4 regions of the Exiguobacterium sp. s138 genome follow, and region 1 is predicted to be linked to each of the others. Evidence: riboswitches for the same ligand, from Rfam matches in the RefSeq annotation. Region 1 holds a riboswitch; each other region holds the start of a gene.
The links. A riboswitch is a leader RNA that binds a small molecule or an ion and turns the genes downstream of it on or off. The one in region 1 is predicted to bind S-adenosylmethionine.

Region 1 (4,773 bases):
TCACGGTTCACGCCGCTTTCTTTAATTCCTTTGGCGACACCACGTTCGTTTTTGTAAACGGCAGCCGTATCAATATGACGGTAACCGACACGAAGGGCTTCTGCGACGGCAGCCGGTGCTTCCGTCTCTTCATCGACTTGCCAGACACCAAATCCGATTTGTGGAATCGTGACACCATTTGAAAGTTTTGCGTATTGCATGTGTATACTCCTCCTTCAATGAAACGAGAATATGGAATTGCTCGTTTAGTTTAGCATGAACAAGCAAGAACGTCTGTTTCAACGCTCAAGGGAGGAAAAAGACGGTTAGAAAGCGAAATGAGGAGGGTAAAACTATAAAGGAAACGAGGTGTATTTTATGAAACGATCTGTTAAAAACGTACCAAAAGGTGTGTGGGCCGGCCTTGCAGCCTTATTAGGGACACAAGCGGCATGCTTGTTCCTCGGTGCCCGGAAGACAGGGCGGAATCCATGGGTCTGGGGAGGCGCAGGACTGATTCAGTTCCCGCTTCCAGCGATTGCTTACTTCATTCTCAACCGCCAAGACCGGAAAAAATAAGACAAACACAAGACCCGTCGCTGTTGCGACGGGTCTGTTTGTTATGAAACATTTTTTTGACGTGCGTCCGATGTTTTCCGACGCGGGAAGCCGAAAAGAATCGCAAGAGATCCGCAAACGAACAGCAGGAACGGATAAAACAGATAAGGAATCAGTTCCGGAGAGGCCGTTTTCGTCAATTCCGCGGCAATCAGCAACTGGGCGCCGTAGGGAATGATACCTTGGATGCCGCAAGAGAAGATATCAAGAATACTGGCTGACTTTTTTCGGTCGATGTCATACGTATCGGCGATTTCTGCTGCCAGTGGACCGGCGACAAGAATCGAAATCGTATTGTTCGCTGTTGCGAGGTTCGTCGCACTGACGAGTGCTGCCATGCTGAATTCCGCGCCGCGACGTTGAGAGATTTTTTGCGTCAGCGTTTCTTTCAGGTAAGCAATCCCACCGTTAAAGGTGATCAGACTGACGAGACCACCCATCAGTAATGTCAAAATCGAGATTTCCGCCATTCCCATCAGGCCGTCAGACATGGATAGGACAAAACCGCTTAAGCCGAAGCTGCCGTCAATCATCCCGATGATACCTGTTAAAACGGTTCCACCAATCAAAACAAGAATGACGTTGACGCCAAACAAGGCGAGGATGATGACGGACAGATACGGAATCAGTTTATAAAACTCAAACGCCTTCGCTTCGACGACATTTCCTGTGCTTGAGACAAATGCCAGGATGATGATAGTCAGAATAGCTGCCGGCAAAACAATCAGGAAATTGGTTCGGAATTTATCACGCATGTTGGTTTTTTGTGTCCGGACGGCTGCAATCGTCGTATCGGAAATGAACGATAAGTTGTCGCCGAACATTGCGCCACCAACGACAGCGGCGGCCGCAATCGCAACATTGACACCGGTTGCTTCATGGATTCCAAGGGCAATCGGAGCGAGTGCCGCAATCGTACCGGTGGAAGTCCCCATCGCCATCGAGATGAAGGCGGCGATGATGAACAGTCCGCTCATCAGGAGGGACGGAGGTAAAAATGTTAATGACGCATTGACGGTTGCTTCGATCGCGCCGATTGCATCGGCCGTTCCGGAAAAGGCACCGGCAAGCAAGAAGATAAAGACCATAATCATGATGTCCGGATTTCCTGCACCTGCTGCAATCCGTTCCACGGTCTGATTAATACCGCCTTTTGTTGTGACCGCCGCAAAAATCAAGGCAATCAAAGCCGCAATCAGAATCGGAAACTTGTAAAAGTCATCGTAAAAAATACCGGCACCGATAAAAAGAACTAAAAAGACAAGTAACGGTAGAAGTGCCCATTTATTCGGTGTAATCGTTTCGTTCATCAAACCACTCCTTTTCTACAAGTACAAAAAAAGACTCCTTCGCAAGAAAGAAGGAGGTCTTTACTGAAAAAGACGCTCTTCTTATCTCTCAAGCCGCAGCTTGCTGGATTTGGCACAGTACGATTTAATCGTCCGCTGCCGAAACATCATCGGGCCAGTCCCTCCGTCTCTCGCGATAAAAAGAAGTCATTTAATTGTCTGAAATACGTTTTCTACCGTAACGCATCTTTTACTGCATGTCAACACTACTTCACTGAAGTGCTTGTTTGAGAGTCGCGACATTTTCATTCATCAACTCAAAATACGATGCCTTCTGCTGTGCTTTCGTGACGGACTCGAGGTTGTGGATCGTAATGGCCTCCGCTCCGATTTCCTGTTGAATGACACGGGCAACTTTCGGTGAAACCGTCTCTTCGAAAGCGATATACTTCAAGTCGTGAAGTTGGGCTTCCTTGACGATCGCCGCCAGTTGTTTTTGCGAAGGCTCGTCCGACGGAGAGATACCGGCAATCGGCAATTGCGAGAATCCGTAGCGTTCTGCTAAATATCCGTAAGCGGCATGGGTGACGAGCAATTCTTTTTTGGATCCTTCATCAACAGCCTGTTGCAAGTTTTGATCAAGCTTATCGGCCTTGCTATTAAAAGCGGTGAGATTTTTCTCAAACGTTGCTTTTTTAGCAGGTACTTCTTTAGCGAGTGCCGTCGTAATTGATTGAGCCATCACTTTGGCATTGTTCGGATCGAGCCAGACATGCGGATCAAATTTGCCGTGATCATGTTCTTCTGCCGCATGTTCGTCGGTGTGTCCTTCATGTTCATGAAGCGTGGCGCTTGCTTCGAGTAAGTCGATTCCTTTGCTCGTCTCGACGAAACGGACATCATTGCCTTTCAGACTGGCTTTGATTTTTTTCGAGTACGGTTCAAGCGTCGTACCGGTTAAGAGGAACAGATCGCCTTGTGCGATTTCTGTCAGTTGTTTAGACGTCGGCTCGTACGAGTGCGGATCGGCACCGGGTGGAACAATCATCTTGACGTCGATATCGGTTCCGCCAATTTCCTTGGCGATTGCCGCGGTAGCGAATGTCGATGTATACACACGAAGCTTTTGATCAGTCGCATCTTGACTGGATTCGGAAGAACCGCAGGCAGCAAGAAAAGCAGCGCTGACAAAGGCGACCGTGAAAGCTGAAAGTAATTTTTTCATATGAATAAACCCTCCAAAAAGTATTAAAACGTAATTATTCCGATTTGAACCTTTTCACTATAACGAATCCAAAACGAAGCGTCAAGTACAAGTCGGGGAAGACGTTCGACTTCTAAATAAATCGGGTAAAAGATTAATAAGATTAGAAATCGAGAGTAAGCTTTGGAGGTGATGAGGTGAAACGGGAAACTGCTTGGCTGATGGGAGGAGCGGCAATTTTAACGACAGCCGCAGCCGGGGCGAGCATCTGGAACAACTATGGTGCTTTATTACGCTGGACGGAACCGGCGCTTCCGCTGTCGGAAGTCCAACTCGCGCCACGGACGATTTTGTTTAAAACCGTCGATCAACAAGAACTGAAGTTGGATTTATATTATCCGCCGGGTGACGGTCCTTTCCCGGTCGCGATTTATGCGCACGGGGGAGCCTTCGTCAGAGGAAATCGGGATGATGTCTTTTGTTTTACGCCAATCGTGGAACGTTTCCTGGAACTCGGCATCGCCGTTTGCAGTATCGATTATCGCTTGTTTGAGGACGGCAGTTATTTTCCGGATAATCTGGAAGACGTTCGGGATGCACTTTGTTTCTTAAATCAGGAAGCCGACGATTTACGGATTATGCGGGGACGCATGGTGTTGTGGGGAGACTCGGCCGGCGCCGCGTTAATGCTGACGACGGCACTTTCCCCGATGGAATTCATCGGCGAACAAACAGCTGAAAGCCTCCCGTTGATTAGTGGTGTCATTGCCTTGTATCCTCCGACGAACTTCCTCCTGTTCAAGTTCATTCAAACGTGGATTGCCCATATTAAGTTTTACGGAGGAGGACGGGACGAGTGGCGGGAACTCATGACACGTGTCTCGCCGGTAACGCATTTGACAGCAGACTCGCCGCCGATCATGTTGTTGCACGGAAAAAAAGATCCGATTGTTCCGTTTACGCAAGCGCTCCACTTCGTTGAAAAAGGAGCCGATGTCGGAGCCGACGTCCGGCTGTTTTCCTTCCCGAACGGCACGCATTCCCTGGCGAGCTTTGCCCAGACCGAAAATCCACTCAAAATCGAGCGTTTACTGGAACGGATTGAAGCATTTAGTTGTCAGGTCCTGGCGTTGCCGCCTCGGGAGACCCTTCACTAAAAAAGAAAACATGATACAATCAGTCATATTTCTTTTGAAGGAGACAGTGAGATGACAGAAATTTGTTTAGTGCGTCATGGTCAAACGGATTGGAATTTAAACGAGCGGATTCAAGGACGAGAAGATATTCCGCTCAATGAGACAGGGCGATGGCAGGCTGAAATGAGCGCTGCTTACCTGGCGGAAGAAAAATGGGACGTCTTGATTTCAAGCCCCTTATCGCGGGCAGTCGAGACGGCAGAAATCATCGGACGTTCAATCGGGCTGGATGTAACGGAGACGGATGAACGGTTGGTCGAACGGGAGTTTGGATTGGCGTCAGGACAGCCCGTCGCCGGAATCTATGAAGCCGTCCAAGCGAATGATACGGAACGTGTACCGGGACTTGAAACCGAACAGGAAATCCAACAGCGGGTGTTTTCGGCAATTGAAGAACTGACAGAAAAATACCGGGGACAACGCCTGTTGATCGTCTGTCACTCGCATACAATCAAAGCGGCATTATCCTCGATTGATGATAGCTTCA
Region 2 (4,773 bases), on a different contig from region 1:
CTGGAGCAGGCTGTTTTTGTATAGGCTGAATTTGGCACGGTACGTCAGGTACGTCTTCAGAACGAAGGACAGACCGATTGCACCCGTAGCACCGACGAGGTACGGCAGTGTCTCCGGATTGTTCGCGAAATGTTCGAACAGTAGACTGAAGGAAAAATGACGTCCTAAAAAATATCCGGCTCCTAAAAAAACACTGATCCAAATGAGAGCACCTGTATACGCATAGGTGACGAAGATCCGGAACGGCATTTTCGAGACACCGGCAAAAAAGGCGGACAACTGTCGAAGGCCCGGTATGTAATAACCAATGATTAAGACGGTTTTTCCGTAACGTAAAAATCCAGCTTCGGCTTTAAAGATATGTTTTTCAGAAATCCGTAATTTCGGAGCCATTCGATGCAGTAACGGCATTCCGAGCTTCAAACCGAGCACGTAGCTGATCGTCATACCGATGCAACTGCCGGCATAGGCGGCAAGAATCGTTCCGATGAGCGGTAAATCACCGTGATGCATCCAAAATCCTGACATGACGAGTAATGTCTCGTCCGGAACCGGAAGACCGACGATTCCACCGGCCAGAAGAATTGCGAGTCCGAACGCTCCATATTGCTGGAGGACTTCATGTAATATGTGATGAATCGGAGTCACCTTCCTTCAAAGAAACTTCTCTTTCAGTGTACAGGAAATACATACCAGTTGAAATGAGAAGATGAAGAAAGTGGCGAATTTGGCAAGGGTTTTTGATTTTTAGAAGTCAATCCTTTTTCTCAATTTAGATTCGGGCTATACTCGTTAAAGTGACTAATTTAGAGGACGGTGTTTACGATGATGCATGTGATCAATCAATATGGTTGGATTGAAGTGATTTGCGGAAGTATGTTTTCCGGCAAGTCGGAAGAACTGATCCGTCGTGTCAGACGGGCACAGTATGGAAAGTTACCGGTTCAAGTGTTCAAGCCGGCAATCGATGACCGGTATCATGAGGAACACGTCGTGTCGCACGTCGGCAATTCGGTCATCGCGATTCCGATGGCGACGAGCCGTGATGTCTATGCAGCAGTGGCGGAAGAGACGCAAATCGTCGCAATTGACGAAGTTCAATTTTTTGACGATGAGATTGTCGCCGTCATCGAAGCACTAGCTCAAGATGGCAAACGCGTCATTTGTGCAGGCCTCGATCAAGATTTTCGGGCAGAACCATTCGGCAAGATGCCTGAATTATTGGCACGCGCAGAATTCGTGACGAAATTACAGGCGATTTGTCTGTCGTGCGGCGATCCGGCATCGCGGACCCAACGATTGATTGACGGAAAACCGGCCAACTACAATGATCCGATCATTCTGGTCGGGGCGTCTGAGTCCTATGAACCACGTTGCCGCCATTGCCACCAAGTACCGGGGAAACCACAACCGTTGCAGGAATGGAAAAAGCAACAACATAATTAAGCAATACAAAAAAGCGAACGATTCCCGGCAGTCAGGCCGAAGAATCGTTCGCTTTTTTGGGGTTCAGCCGGTCTGTGTCAAGTGGCTGAACTGTTCGACGAACTGCAGCGTTTCGCGGACAATCGTTTTTTGGTCGTGGTCAAGCGTTGCGACGTGGTAGGAGTCAAGCAGACAGTAACTGCGCTTATCTGCTGCACCAATCGTCCGGTACAAATAATCCGAACAGATCGGTGGGACGACATGATCCTCGGCAGAATATAAAATAAGCGTCGGAATTTGAATCGTCGCGAGGTGTGATCGCGTCTCCTCAATCAATCGTAACAGTTCCGAAGCGCAGACGGCGGGGACAAGATCATAGATGATTTCAAAAGCCGACTGTTTGATATCAGGGACACTTTCCGGAAGATAGACCGGACAATCGGTGAACGACAAGGCTTCGTAGGCAGGGACGGACAAGGCGGCATTGATGGTGATGATTCCTGCGACCGGGAGTCCTTCAGCGGCAAGTGACAGGGCAAGTGTCGCGCCCATCGATTGGCCGACGATGAAGACGGATTCGCATCGTCCCGCCAATTGTTCAAAGCCGTCCCGGACGCTCTGCTTCCAGTCATCGGCCGTCGCCGCTTCGAATTCTCGCAGATCCGTCCCATGCCCGTGCAGGCGTGGCGCATGGACGGAAAAACCGTGTGCTGCGAACTGTTCTCCTACAGCCCGAACACTTTGCGGCGTTGCATTAAAACCATGACAGAGCAAAATGCCGACGGATCCGCGTCCTAAGGAAAAGGCTTCGGCACCCGGTATAACAGGATAAACCATACTCATCATCTCGTCCTCCATTTCAAAAATAAAAACCCGTTTGGCTTTGGACGCAAACGAGTTTCTCGTGTGTATCATCCAAAGCAATTGCTTTGCTGGTCGGAGCACCTTGCCGATCGGCAGGTTGCCGTGGAGTCCTAGAGCCAGGTCTCTCGTCCACTCTTGATATATCGTATAGGAATTGTCGGATTAATCATTGAGAAGATGATAGCATTGACGGAAAGGGATTGTCAAACTCTCTTTATACGGCGTCGAAGAGCTTTCGGGAATCCGTCCTGTCCCGGGTTGCTGATCGATATGGGCCATATGGTTTATTTTTGAAAATATGGTTGACCTTTAAAAGATCTTTCTGTAGTGTAAAAATTAGTTTTACGACATAAGTTCAACCGGCAACAATACACATATGAATTTCATACCGCAACACTTATCCAGAGAGGTGGAGGGACTGGCCCTACGAAACCTCGGCAACAGACTCATTATGAGCACTGTGCCAATTCCATCAGACAATTGTCTGAGAGATGAGTCGAGTGGATTCTGCCATTGTGCGGATCCAGGTCTCTTCTTGTTTCTTAAGAAGAGACCTTTTTTGTATTTTGAAGGGGGAAAAAGTGGTGATTACATTCAAAAATGTAAAAAAAATCTATGAAACAAATGATCAATCGATTGCTGCGCTGAATGGCGTGGATCTCGAAATCCGAAAAGGCGAAATCTTCGGCGTCATCGGTTTCAGTGGAGCCGGGAAAAGCTCCTTATTACGTTGCGTCAACCTGCTCGAACGGCCGACATCCGGCAGTGTGACGGTCGATGGACAAGATTTGACGACACTGTCGGCGAAGCAGTTACGGGAGGCGAAGCAACACATCGGGATGATTTTTCAGCACTTCAACCTGCTGGATTCGAATACAGTATTTGCGAACGTCGCTAAACCGCTCGTCTTAAAAGGTGTCAAAAAAGATGAGGTCGAGCGGCGGGTCACGGAACTGCTGGAGTTCGTCGACTTGGCGGATAAAGCTGATCACTATCCGGATCAGCTATCAGGCGGACAGAAACAACGGGTCGGGATCGCCCGGGCACTCGCCACCCAGCCATCGGTCCTGTTATGTGACGAAGCGACATCCGCTCTTGATCCGCAAACGACCCAACACATATTGCGTCTGCTGAAACAAATCAATCAGGAATACGGCATTACGATTTTACTGATTACCCATGAGATGGGGGTCATCCGTGAAATCTGTGACCGGGTCGCCGTCATTGAAGCCGGTCAGCTGATTGAATCAGGGACCGTGTTCGATGTCTTCTCGAACCCGCAGACGGCAACGGCGAAAAACTTCGTCCGCTCCGTCATGCAGGATGAGATTCCGGCCTCGGTTCAAAAAGTCATCGATCAACGGGATGCCGGCCATCACATCTACAAAATCAACTTCCTTGGAGCAGGGACGGGACAACCGCTCTTATCGCAGGTCGCAAAACGGTTTGATGTCGATCTCAACATCCTGCACGGCAGCATTACGGAACTGCAAAACATTCCGTTCGGCAGTCTGCTTGTTGAACTGATTGGCGACGCGACGGAAATCAAGCGGGCATTACAATATATCGATCAGTCGGATGTCATCGTCGAGGAGGTGCTCGCAGATGCTAGTTAATTACACGGACATCTGGACTGCTTTTCTGCAGACGTTGACGATGGTTGGACTGTCATTACTCTTTTCGACATTGATTGGTTTACCGCTCGGGATTCTGCTTGTCGTGACACGCAAAGGAGCGTTGCTCGAACGAATTCCGTTCTTCAATGTCCTAAGCGGCATCGTCAATATCTTCCGGTCCGTTCCGTTCATCATTCTGCTCGTGGCAATCATTCCGCTGACCCGTTTAATTGTCGGATCGTCAATCGGAACACAGGCGGCAATCGTTCCGCTCGTCTTTTACGCGGCACCGTACATTGCCCGCCTGATCGAAAGTTCGTTGCTTGAAGTCGATACCGGTGTCCTTGAGGCAGCGGAAGCGATGGGGGCGACACCGTTGCAGACGATTTTCCGTTTTCTGTTGCCGGAAGCGCTCAGCTCGCTTGTTCTGAACCTGACGATTGCGACGATTGGTTTGATCGGCGCATCAGCAATGGCCGGGGCGATTGGTGGCGGTGGACTTGGTGACTTGGCGATTACCTACGGTTACCAACGGTTTGATACGACGGTCATGATCATCACGGTCGGAATTCTCGTCATCTTGGTTCAAGGACTACAGACGACAGGCAATCTGTTGGCACGAAAAATTCGGAGACACTAAAAAAAGAGAGAAAAAAGGGAGAGATGGATGATGAAAAAAGGTTTAGCGATTGGTGCAGCATTAACGACGGTATTGTTTGCGGGATGTGCCGCTTCCGGAGAAGAAGATCAAAAGACGGTCAAGCTCGGGGTCAGCGGTTCTGATACACAAGTCTGGGAATACGTCGCGAAAAAGGCGAAGAAAGAGGGCATCACGATTGAACTCGTCAAGTTCTCCGACTACGTCCAG
Region 3 (4,773 bases), on a different contig from region 1:
TAGAAAGCTTTAACCTGGACCATACGAAAGTCAAAGCACCTTATATCCGCGTCGCCGGTTACAAAGACGGTAAAGTCGATCAAGTCGTCAAATACGACATCCGCTTCACACAACCGAACGTGGAACAAATGCCGATGCGTGCGATGCACACACTCGAGCACTTACTCGCTGAAAATATCCGCAATTACTCGGATGACGTCATCGATGTGTCGCCGATGGGATGCCAAACAGGTTTCTACATGGCGATGATGAACTTCGATTCGGTCGAAAAAATGAGCGAACTCGTTGAGAAAACATTAAAAGACGTCTTAGCAGCAGAAGAAATTCCAGCGCAAAACGAAGTCCAATGCGGATTTGCAAGCGCCCACGACCTTAAAGGAGCGAAGCACTATGCCGAGAAAATGCTTGCCGGTCGTGATGAATGGGACATCGTCTTCGGATGATCGCGAAATCAGTCCGCGACCTCGTCGGAAATACGCCGCTCTACGAGATTACTTCATTCGATTTGCCTGCTGGTACGCGGATTTTGGCGAAGCTCGAATGGATGAACCCTGGGGGCAGCGTCAAAGACCGCCTGGGCATTCAACTCGTTGATGCCGCGATCGAACAGGGATATGTGACACGAGGCGGAACGATCATCGAACCGACTGCCGGCAACACCGGCATCGGTTTGGCGCTCGCCGCTAAAAAATATGACCTTCAAGTCATCTGTGTCGTTCCGGAAAAGTTCAGCCAGGAGAAACAGACGTTGATGCGAGCACTCGGCGCGACTGTCGTCAACACACCAACTGAACTCGATATGCAAGGCGCAATTGATAAAGCAAAAGAACTGGGACAAACGATTCCGAACAGCTATGTCCCGCTTCAATTCGAAAACGAAGAAAATCCGGTTACGTATCAGCGGACACTTGGTCCTGAGCTGATGGCGGAGCTGGATCAGATTGATTGGTTCGTTGCTGGATGCGGTTCAGGTGGAACGTTTGCCGGAACAGCGGCGTATTTAAAAGAACGTCTCGGGACAAAAGGTGCAATCGTTGAACCGGAAGGATCGGTCCTCAACGGGGGACCAGCCGGACCGCATAAGACGGAAGGCATCGGGACGGCCAAATGGCCAAGTCTCGTTTCCCGTGACTTAGTGGATGAAATTCATACGATTTCCGATCATGACGCTTTTACGAAAGTCCATGAACTGGCGGCCCGTGAAGGATTGCTCGTCGGCAGTTCGGCCGGCGCGGCACTCGTTGCAGCACTTGATCTGGCACATCGTTTTCCCGGCAGTACCATCGTCACCGTCTTTGCGGACAGTGCCGAACGGTATTTAAGCCAACAAATCTTTGAAAAGGTGGACGAGACACATGCGTAAAAAGACAGCATTGATTCATGGAGGAACAGGCGTCGATCGAGCAACAGGTGCCGTTACACCCCCGATTTATCAGACAAGTACCTACAAACAGGAAAAAATTGGTCAGTTAAAAGAAGGATATGAGTATTCCCGGACAGCGAACCCGACACGGACGAGCATCGAACGTCTGATTGCCGATCTTGAAGGCGGTGCACGCGGTTTTGCCTTCGGATCAGGGATGGCAGCGATTCACGCGGTGTTCAACCTGCTCGAATCAGGCGACCACATCGTCATGACAGATGACGTCTACGGCGGGACATTCCGTTTGATGCAGCGTGTCTTACCGAAGTTCAACATCCAAGTGACGTTCGTCGATACGACGGATCTCGCGGCGACGGAAGCTGCGGTGCAAGACAACACGAAGATGCTGTATGTCGAAACACCGACGAACCCGTTGTTGAAAGTTACAGATATCGCAGCAGTTGCTGAGATCGCGAAACGCAACAACTTGAAACTCGTCGTCGATAACACATTCGCGACACCTTACTTGCAACAACCACTCGCTCTCGGCGCAGATATCGTGCTGCACAGCGCGACAAAATACATCGGCGGTCATTCGGACGTCGTCGCCGGACTTGTCGTTGTCAACAGCGACGAGCTCGGAGAAGATCTTCACTTCATCCAGAACTCGACCGGCGGTATTCTTGGACCGCAGGACAGCTTCCTGCTCGTCCGTGGATTACGGACGCTTGGTATCCGGATGGATGCAATCGAAGAAACATCACACGATCTCGTTCAGTTCTTACAGGAACAGGACGTCGTTTCAAACATCTTCTATCCGGGACTGGCATCACATCCGGGTCACGCGACACAACAGAAACAGGCGACCGGTTTCGGCGGAATGATCAGTTTTGATGTCGGTTCAGCAGAAAATGCGGAGAAACTCGTCGAAGCGACACATTTCTTCACATTGGCTGAAAGTCTTGGAGCGGTCGAGAGTTTGATTTCCGTTCCGGCACGGATGACGCATGCGTCGATTCCAGCAGAGCGTCGCGCAGAACTCGGAATTACAGATGGTCTCGTTCGGATCTCGGTCGGTCTTGAGGACGCGGAAGACTTGAAAGAAGATTTGGCACGTGCTTTCAGTCTGCTTCAACCGGTTTCAGAAAAAACTGTTTGACAAGCAAAATAACCCCTGCTAATATTCAGATTATATTAAAAATAACTAAATACCGATAACTCTTATCGAGAGTGGTGGAGGGACTGGCCCGATGAAACCCGGCAACCGCGGAATTTATTCCGAAGTGGTGCTAATTCCAGCAGACGATTGTCTGCAAGATGAGAGCAAATGGTTTTGTGTACTGAAAAAGTGCGCGCGTTTGCTCTAAAACGTGCGCACTTTTTTTTATGTTTAGGAGGGACCGTATTGATTCGCTTACAGGATGTAGGAAAGATTTATCGCTCGAAGCGCGGATCGGTTGAAGCCGTCGTCAATGTCGACTTGTCAATCGAGCGCGGTGAAATTTTTGGGATAATCGGTTATTCAGGGGCAGGGAAATCAACACTGATTCGTTTGCTGAACATGCTTGAGGCACCGACGAGCGGCTCGATTCAAATCGATGGTGTCGAAATGACGACGCTCAAACCAAAAGAATTACGGGGCGTCCGTAAAAACGTCTCAATGGTGTTCCAACACTTTAATCTGCTTTGGTCACGGACAGTCGAAGAAAACATTATGTTCCCGCTTGAGCTCGGCGGTTATCCGAAAGCCCGCCGTAAAGAACGGGTTGCCGAACTGATTCAGCTCGTCGGACTCGACGGACGTGAAGGCGCTTATCCATCGCAACTGTCAGGTGGACAAAAACAACGGGTCGGGATTGCCCGGGCACTGGCATCCAATCCGGACGTCTTACTCTGTGACGAAGCGACAAGTGCGCTGGATCCAAAAACGACCGACTCGATCCTCGAGTTGTTGGTCGACATCAACAAAAAATTAAAACTGACCATCGTCTTGATCACACACGAGATGCATGTCATTCAAAAAATCTGTCACCGGGTCGCCGTCATGGAAGCCGGAAAAATCGTCGAACAGGGACCGGTTGCTGAAGTATTCCGTCACCCGAAACAGGCGATGACAAAAGAGTTCGTCAAACAATTGACGTCACCGTCTGAAAACGAATTGACGTTTGCGAAATTACGCGAGCGGTATCCGACCGGGAAAATCGTCCAGCTGACGTTTGTCGGTTCGACGGCGGAAAGTCCGATCCTTGCCGAAGTCATGAAAGATTCGAACTTATTATTCAATATCATCGGCGGAAACGTCGGACAGACGCAGGACGGAGCACTCGGAACGCTGTTCATTCAGTTGCTCGGTTCGGAACAGGAAGCACAAGCGGTCATCGCCAAACTTCAAGCGAGTGACGTTGAAGTGGAGGTGGATCACCGATGAGTACATTTTTTGCAGATGTGGATTGGGATATGGTCTGGGAAGCAACCGGCAGCACCGTTTATATGACGGCCGTTGCAGGGCTCGCAACGTTTGTCCTTGGATTGGCAATCGGTCTGTTGTTATATGCGACGAACGAAGAATTGTTGTTTAAAAACCGAACACTATATTCCGTGCTCAGCTTTTTAGTCAATATCTTCCGCTCGATCCCGTTTATCATTCTATTGATTCTGTTGATCCCGATCACGAAAATCATCGTCGGATCATTCTTAGGACCAACGGCTGCATTACCTGCGTTAATTCTCGGTGCAGCACCGTTTTACGGTCGGATGGTCGAACTGGCACTTCGTGAAGTCGATAAGGGTGTCATTGAGGCGGCTGAATCGATGGGAGCAACGAAGTTTCAAATCATCTATAAAGTCCTGATTCCGGAAGCCTTGCCGGCAATCGTCTCAGGAATCACCGTTACGCTTGTCGCACTCGTCGGTTACACGGCAATGGCCGGGTTAGCCGGTGGTGGTGGACTGGGGGACATGGCCTTCATCGAAGGATTCCAGCGTTCACAAAATAACATCACGGTCATCGCGACACTGTTGATTCTTGTCATCGTCTTCATCATTCAAATTATCGGTGACCTGCTTGTCAAAGCCATCGATAAACGGTAACACCTATCTTATTTAACCTTGGGAGGAATCATTCATGAAACTTTGGAAAAAATTCGTCGGCACAGCAACCGTATCGGTCTTAGCAGTCAGTCTTGCAGCATGTGGAGAAGAATCTTCATCAGGCAGCAGCGATTCAAAAACACTCGTCATCGGAGCGTCAAACGTTCCCCATGCTGAAATTCTCGAGCACGTCCAAAAAGAATATGAAGCAAAAGGCTATAAACTCGAAATCAAAAAGTTCCAGGATTACGTCCTGCCGAACAAAGCACTTGCTGAAAAAGAAATCGATGCGAACTATTTCCAACACGTCCCGTACCTGG
Region 4 (4,773 bases), on a different contig from region 1:
GCTGTTCGCACAGCGTAATCAGATAATCACGGGCGTAGACATGATCAGCCTGTTTCGCCAGTTCAAAATCCGTCACGGAGTCACCAATCGCGATGATCGTGTCACCGTCCTGCTTCAGCTTCCGGGCGATTGACGTTTTACAACAGCCGCATTGATTCGTACAGGCCGCATCACAGGCGTGTGGCCATTCAATCTGCACTATCTCCTCACTGAAGTCACTGCCGTTACAGTAAATCGCTTCATCTGTCAGTAAATCGGCAAGAATCGGTTCGACAAAAAAGTCGATCCCGCCGCTGACGATGGCAAAGTCGATTCCGTTCAATTTAGCAAAAGCGAGTAAGGTCTCAAAGCCGGGACGGATGACAGCCCGATCAATCAAAAAATCAACATAATCTTGTTTTCGATCTGATGGGAGCAACCGGAACATCTGTCCGACCCCGGATTGAATCGACAGCGAGCGGTCGAGCACACCTTCTTTCAACGGTTCAAACGCTGCCGGCGGGGCAAATTCCTTCATCAAGGCGATGATATTATCGTGTTCCGTCACGGTCCCGTCAAAGTCACATAATATCCGGATCGTCATTTCGTAATCCCCCAGGCGTCGAGAGCGACCCGAAGTTCTTCCTGCCGCGTGGCGGCACTCGTCAACGATTCACCGGCAAGTGCTGCGTCGAGGGCTTGGCGGAAAGCGAGGACACCGGCCGCAGCGCCCTGCGGATGACCGTGAACGCCGCCGCCGGCATTGATGACGGAATCAGTCCCGAAATCCCGAACGAGCTGAGCGACGAGACCGGGATGAATACCTGCCGAGGGAACCGGAAGAATCGTCTTCGTTTCTCCGATCCGTGTCGCTTCGACAGCAATTCCGCGCGCCAAGTCTTTGGCGAGGGCGACGTTTCCGTACGGCGACGGGAATAACGTCAAATCGGCACCGGCCAGCCGCGGTAAAGTCCCTAGTAAAACAGGGGCTGCAATGCCGTATTCGGGGCTTGCGATTAAGGCTCCGCTTAAGGCCGGATGATTAAAGATCGGAACGGAAATGTCCGGATCAGCCGCCAATTCGCGCAGGACATCGAGTCCATATGTAAACGTATTGAGCAGGAAAGCGGTCGCACCGGCTTCGATCAAACGTTTCGCCTGATCCTTTAAGCCGAAGACGGGACCACTCAACGTAATCGCGTAAAGCGCCCGTTTGCCGGTTTTTTCGTAATGGGCATTCAGGACTTCACGTCCGATCCGTGCCCGGTCAAGTGCCGGTGTCAACGGATTGTCGTATAGAATCTCATCATCTTTGACGAGATCGATGCCGCCCGCGAGCTGCGCTTCGAGTTGTTCCCGCAAAAAGGTGAGGTCCCGACCGATGACGCCTTTAAAGATGCTCATCAACAGAGGACGGTCGTGGACTTGAATCAATTGACGGACGCCCTCGATGCCGAATTTGGCGCCGGGGAAGTCAGTGGTGAATGAAGCCGGAAGCTGTAAATCTGTTAATTTGATTTGTCCGTCGAGCGACAGTTTGCCGAAGACCGTCGTTAAGATGGCGGAAAAGTCGCGTGAGACGTTGTGTTCCGGATAACGGATCGTGATGTAGCCTTTGCCGTCATGTTCTTCGGTATGAACAACTTGTCCTTTGAACGATTCAAGCTGCTGTTGTTCCAAATGATTTAAATCGGTCCACGAACCAACGGTCAAACCGAGCGCGATTTGTTCTGCCCGTTTTGGTAACTGATCCGTCGTTCCGAGTTGGTAGGTTGCGGTAATATACGTCATATCGACTGTCTCTCCCTTGTTGAAGAATACAAAAATGGTCCCTCGTCAATGACAAGAGACCATGAAAAATTGCGCGTGGACTCTTATCTGTCAGCGTAATAGCTGCAAGAATTAGCACCGTGCCAAGTGGTCGGTTGCTGCGACATCGTAGGGCTCGTCCCTCCGTCTGCTCTTGATAAGAATTGGATGAAATTGTGAAATCTAATTGCAATTTTTACATGAGATTCGTCACTTGTCAAACTATATTTTGAAAATTTATTTTTTTGAAAATACTTCTTCTATAGACGGTTCCGTTTTTGAAGCCACTTCACTAAAAAATGGAATTGACAGACGGCTAGCAACGCACGTAGTATTCAAATCAACATCAATCACACGACAACTACATATGACTCTTATCGTGAGTTGGCAGAGGGAATTGGCCCGAAGACGCCGCAGCAACCGACCATCCGGCACGGTGCTACATCCAACAGACATTCGTCTGAGAGATAAGAGGACGGAATATTCTGCCGCGCCTCTTTTCTTTGACGAAAAGAGGCGTTTTTTCGTGTGATCACCAAGGAGGAAAACAGAATGGGGTATCAAGCATTTACAGTACAGGACGCGATTGAACGGGTCCGGACAATTGGTTTGATCGGCAATGAACCGGTGACGGCAGAAGAAATCGGCGACGGGAATTTAAATCTCGTTTTCCGGATTCAGGCAGGAGAAAAACGACTGATTTTAAAGCAGGCGTTACCATATGCGAAAGTCGTCGGCGAAAGCTGGCCGCTGTCGCTCGAACGGGCCTGGATTGAACAATCGGCCCTAAAAGAATTCGCGAAAGTCGCCGTTCCGTTCGTCCCGCATGTCTACCATGCGAGCAAAGAAGAAGCATTCACAGTGATGGAAGATTTGTCGCACCTGACAATCGTCCGGGGCGGACTGCTTGAAGGGGAGGAGTATCCGTTGCTCGCGGAACACATCGGTTCGTATTTGGCGCGGACGCTGTTTTATACATCGGATTTTGCACTTGGACCGGTCGCAAAAAAACAAGTGGCGCGTAACTACTATAATCCGGATCTCTGTGATATCACGGAAAAATTAATCTTTACGGATCCGTTTTATGACGCGGAAACGAATGCGATTGAAGCAGGACTCGAAGCGGAGGTCGCCCGGATTTGGAACGACGCGGAGCTGAAACGGGAAGTCGCGAAGCTTGAAGCATTGTTCATCACGAAGGGCGATGCGTTATTGCACGGGGACTTACATACCGGAAGTATTTTTGCTTCAGCCGATGAAACAAAAGTCATCGATCCCGAGTTCGCCTTTTACGGACCGTTCGGTTTTGATGTCGGACAATTCATCGCGCATCTCTGCTTTGCCGCGTATCCGAACTATGCCGAGTTGCGGGAAGCACGGGTCAAGGATATCGACACGTTTTGGCTGACCTTTGCTTCGACGTTCAAAGCGTTATGGGAACGGGAAGCCGCCGAACCGTTCCGTTCAGCGGACGGGCTTGTTGACGATGTCCTCAGCACGATTTTACAGGACGCACTTGGCTTTGCCGGTTGTGAATTGATCCGACGGACGATCGGACTCGCACCGGTCGCCGACCTTGAGAGCATCACTGATGAAACAGAGCGACTCGAGCGGAAACGGCATGCGTTACGTCTTGGAGTGGCACTGATCAAACGCCGGACCGAATGCAAGACGTTCACTGATTTACGAAACTTCGATTTGACGGAGGAACTCAGCCGATGAGCCGATTCGTTCAGAGCATCATCTATGAAAACCGGACGGTGACGATTTTGGATCAGACCCGTCTTCCGGAAGAAGAACATTATGAAATCATTCATGACTTGGCGCAGGCGATTGACGCCATCAAACAATTACGGGTCCGCGGCGCACCGGCCATCAGTCTGTTCGGCGGATTCGTCCTCGTTCAGGAAGCGTTTCGGACGACAGGGACGCTGACTGAAGCAAAACAGGGGCTGTTGACGGTGTCGGCACAATTACTTGCGACCCGTCCGACGGCGGTCAATCTACGAAATGTCCTTGATGAGCTGAATCAGCTGATCGTTTCAGCTACGACGCTAAAAGAACTGCCGATACGTCTCGAACAAAAGGCATTGGAACTTTATACGACGGATGCCAAGACATCACGTCAAATCGGGGTTCATGCACTGGAATTGTTCGAGTCCGGTGATCGGGTACTGACGATTTGTAATGCCGGATCAATTGCGACAGCAGCTTACGGAACGGCGCTCGCTCCGTTTTATCTTGCGAAAGAACAGGGGATTCCGCTCGCGGTTTATGCTTCGGAAACGCGGCCTTTGTTGCAGGGTGCACGTTTGACGACATGGGAGTTGCAACGGGCAGGGATTGACGTCACCTTGATCACGGACAATATGGTCGCGCATACGATCAAAGAAAAAAAGATCACGGCAATCATCGTCGGAGCGGACCGGATTACCCGGAACGGCGATACCGCCAATAAGATCGGAACGTTTCAGCTGGCCTTGCTGGCCCGTGCGTTTGGCATTCCGTTTTACGTTGCCGCACCGCTCTCGACGTTCGATTTTACGAGCCTGTCAGGAGACGAGATCGAGATTGAAGAACGCGATGCACGTGAAGTGACACAACTTGCCGGAAAAGCGACGGCACCGGCCGGCGTAGCAGTCTTTAATCCGGCATTTGATGTGACACCGCATGAATTGATCACGGCGATCATTACGGAACTCGGAGTCATCGAGCATCCTTCCGTAGAAACGATTGAACAAATGGTTGGACAGCAAACAAACTAAACAGACAGGGGAGATCGAGATGAAAAAATTAGCATTGGCTGTACTGGCACCAGCGGTCTTACTGGCTGCTTGCGCGAACAGTGAAGCAACACCGATGAAAAAAATCAGCGGTGTACCGGAAGGGGTTCAGGGTGATGTCAAGATTGCCGTTATCCGTAACCTTGCTTCCGACGACCATACAAAACAGTTTTTGGACGGCGCCCGCTCGGAAGGGGAAGCA

Region 2: linked by a shared signal. The riboswitch ahead of KNP91_RS09655 (alpha/beta hydrolase) and the one ahead of KNP91_RS10220 (Na+/H+ antiporter NhaC family protein) in region 1 are both predicted to bind S-adenosylmethionine.
Region 3: linked by a shared signal. The riboswitch ahead of KNP91_RS07850 (methionine ABC transporter ATP-binding protein) and the one ahead of KNP91_RS10220 (Na+/H+ antiporter NhaC family protein) in region 1 are both predicted to bind S-adenosylmethionine.
Region 4: linked by a shared signal. The riboswitch ahead of KNP91_RS14175 (2,3-diketo-5-methylthiopentyl-1-phosphate enolase) and the one ahead of KNP91_RS10220 (Na+/H+ antiporter NhaC family protein) in region 1 are both predicted to bind S-adenosylmethionine.

What each region holds. Positions count from the first base shown of each region.
Region 1 covers NZ_JACSMW010000004.1:12,969-17,741, reverse strand. Annotated here, with positions in the region: gene KNP91_RS10230 (aldo/keto reductase) at 1-200, opposite strand, end outside; gene KNP91_RS10225 (hypothetical protein) at 358-558, shown strand; gene KNP91_RS10220 (Na+/H+ antiporter NhaC family protein) at 600-1,907, opposite strand; SAM riboswitch class I at 1,986-2,089, opposite strand; gene KNP91_RS10215 (metal ABC transporter solute-binding protein, Zn/Mn family) at 2,158-3,111, opposite strand; gene KNP91_RS10210 (alpha/beta hydrolase fold domain-containing protein) at 3,288-4,247, shown strand; gene KNP91_RS10205 (histidine phosphatase family protein) at 4,299-4,773, shown strand, end outside.
Region 2 covers NZ_JACSMW010000003.1:494,557-499,329, reverse strand. Annotated here, with positions in the region: gene KNP91_RS09665 (DedA family protein) at 1-648, opposite strand, end outside; gene KNP91_RS09660 (thymidine kinase) at 826-1,446, shown strand; gene KNP91_RS09655 (alpha/beta hydrolase) at 1,510-2,268, opposite strand; SAM riboswitch class I at 2,331-2,434, opposite strand; SAM riboswitch class I at 2,684-2,787, shown strand; gene KNP91_RS09650 (methionine ABC transporter ATP-binding protein) at 2,874-3,905, shown strand; gene KNP91_RS09645 (methionine ABC transporter permease) at 3,895-4,545, shown strand; gene KNP91_RS09640 (MetQ/NlpA family ABC transporter substrate-binding protein) at 4,576-4,773, shown strand, end outside.
Region 3 covers NZ_JACSMW010000003.1:111,991-116,763, reverse strand. Annotated here, with positions in the region: gene KNP91_RS07865 (S-ribosylhomocysteine lyase) at 1-443, shown strand, start outside; gene KNP91_RS07860 (PLP-dependent cysteine synthase family protein) at 440-1,363, shown strand; gene KNP91_RS07855 (bifunctional cystathionine gamma-lyase/homocysteine desulfhydrase) at 1,356-2,522, shown strand; SAM riboswitch class I at 2,582-2,687, shown strand; gene KNP91_RS07850 (methionine ABC transporter ATP-binding protein) at 2,769-3,791, shown strand; gene KNP91_RS07845 (methionine ABC transporter permease) at 3,788-4,453, shown strand; gene KNP91_RS07840 (MetQ/NlpA family ABC transporter substrate-binding protein) at 4,488-4,773, shown strand, end outside.
Region 4 covers NZ_JACSMW010000008.1:82,594-87,366, forward strand. Annotated here, with positions in the region: gene KNP91_RS14170 (2-hydroxy-3-keto-5-methylthiopentenyl-1-phosphate phosphatase) at 1-583, opposite strand, end outside; gene KNP91_RS14175 (2,3-diketo-5-methylthiopentyl-1-phosphate enolase) at 580-1,770, opposite strand; SAM riboswitch class I at 1,851-1,952, opposite strand; SAM riboswitch class I at 2,160-2,262, shown strand; gene mtnK (S-methyl-5-thioribose kinase) at 2,341-3,510, shown strand; gene mtnA (S-methyl-5-thioribose-1-phosphate isomerase) at 3,507-4,553, shown strand; gene KNP91_RS14190 (sugar ABC transporter substrate-binding protein) at 4,573-4,773, shown strand, end outside.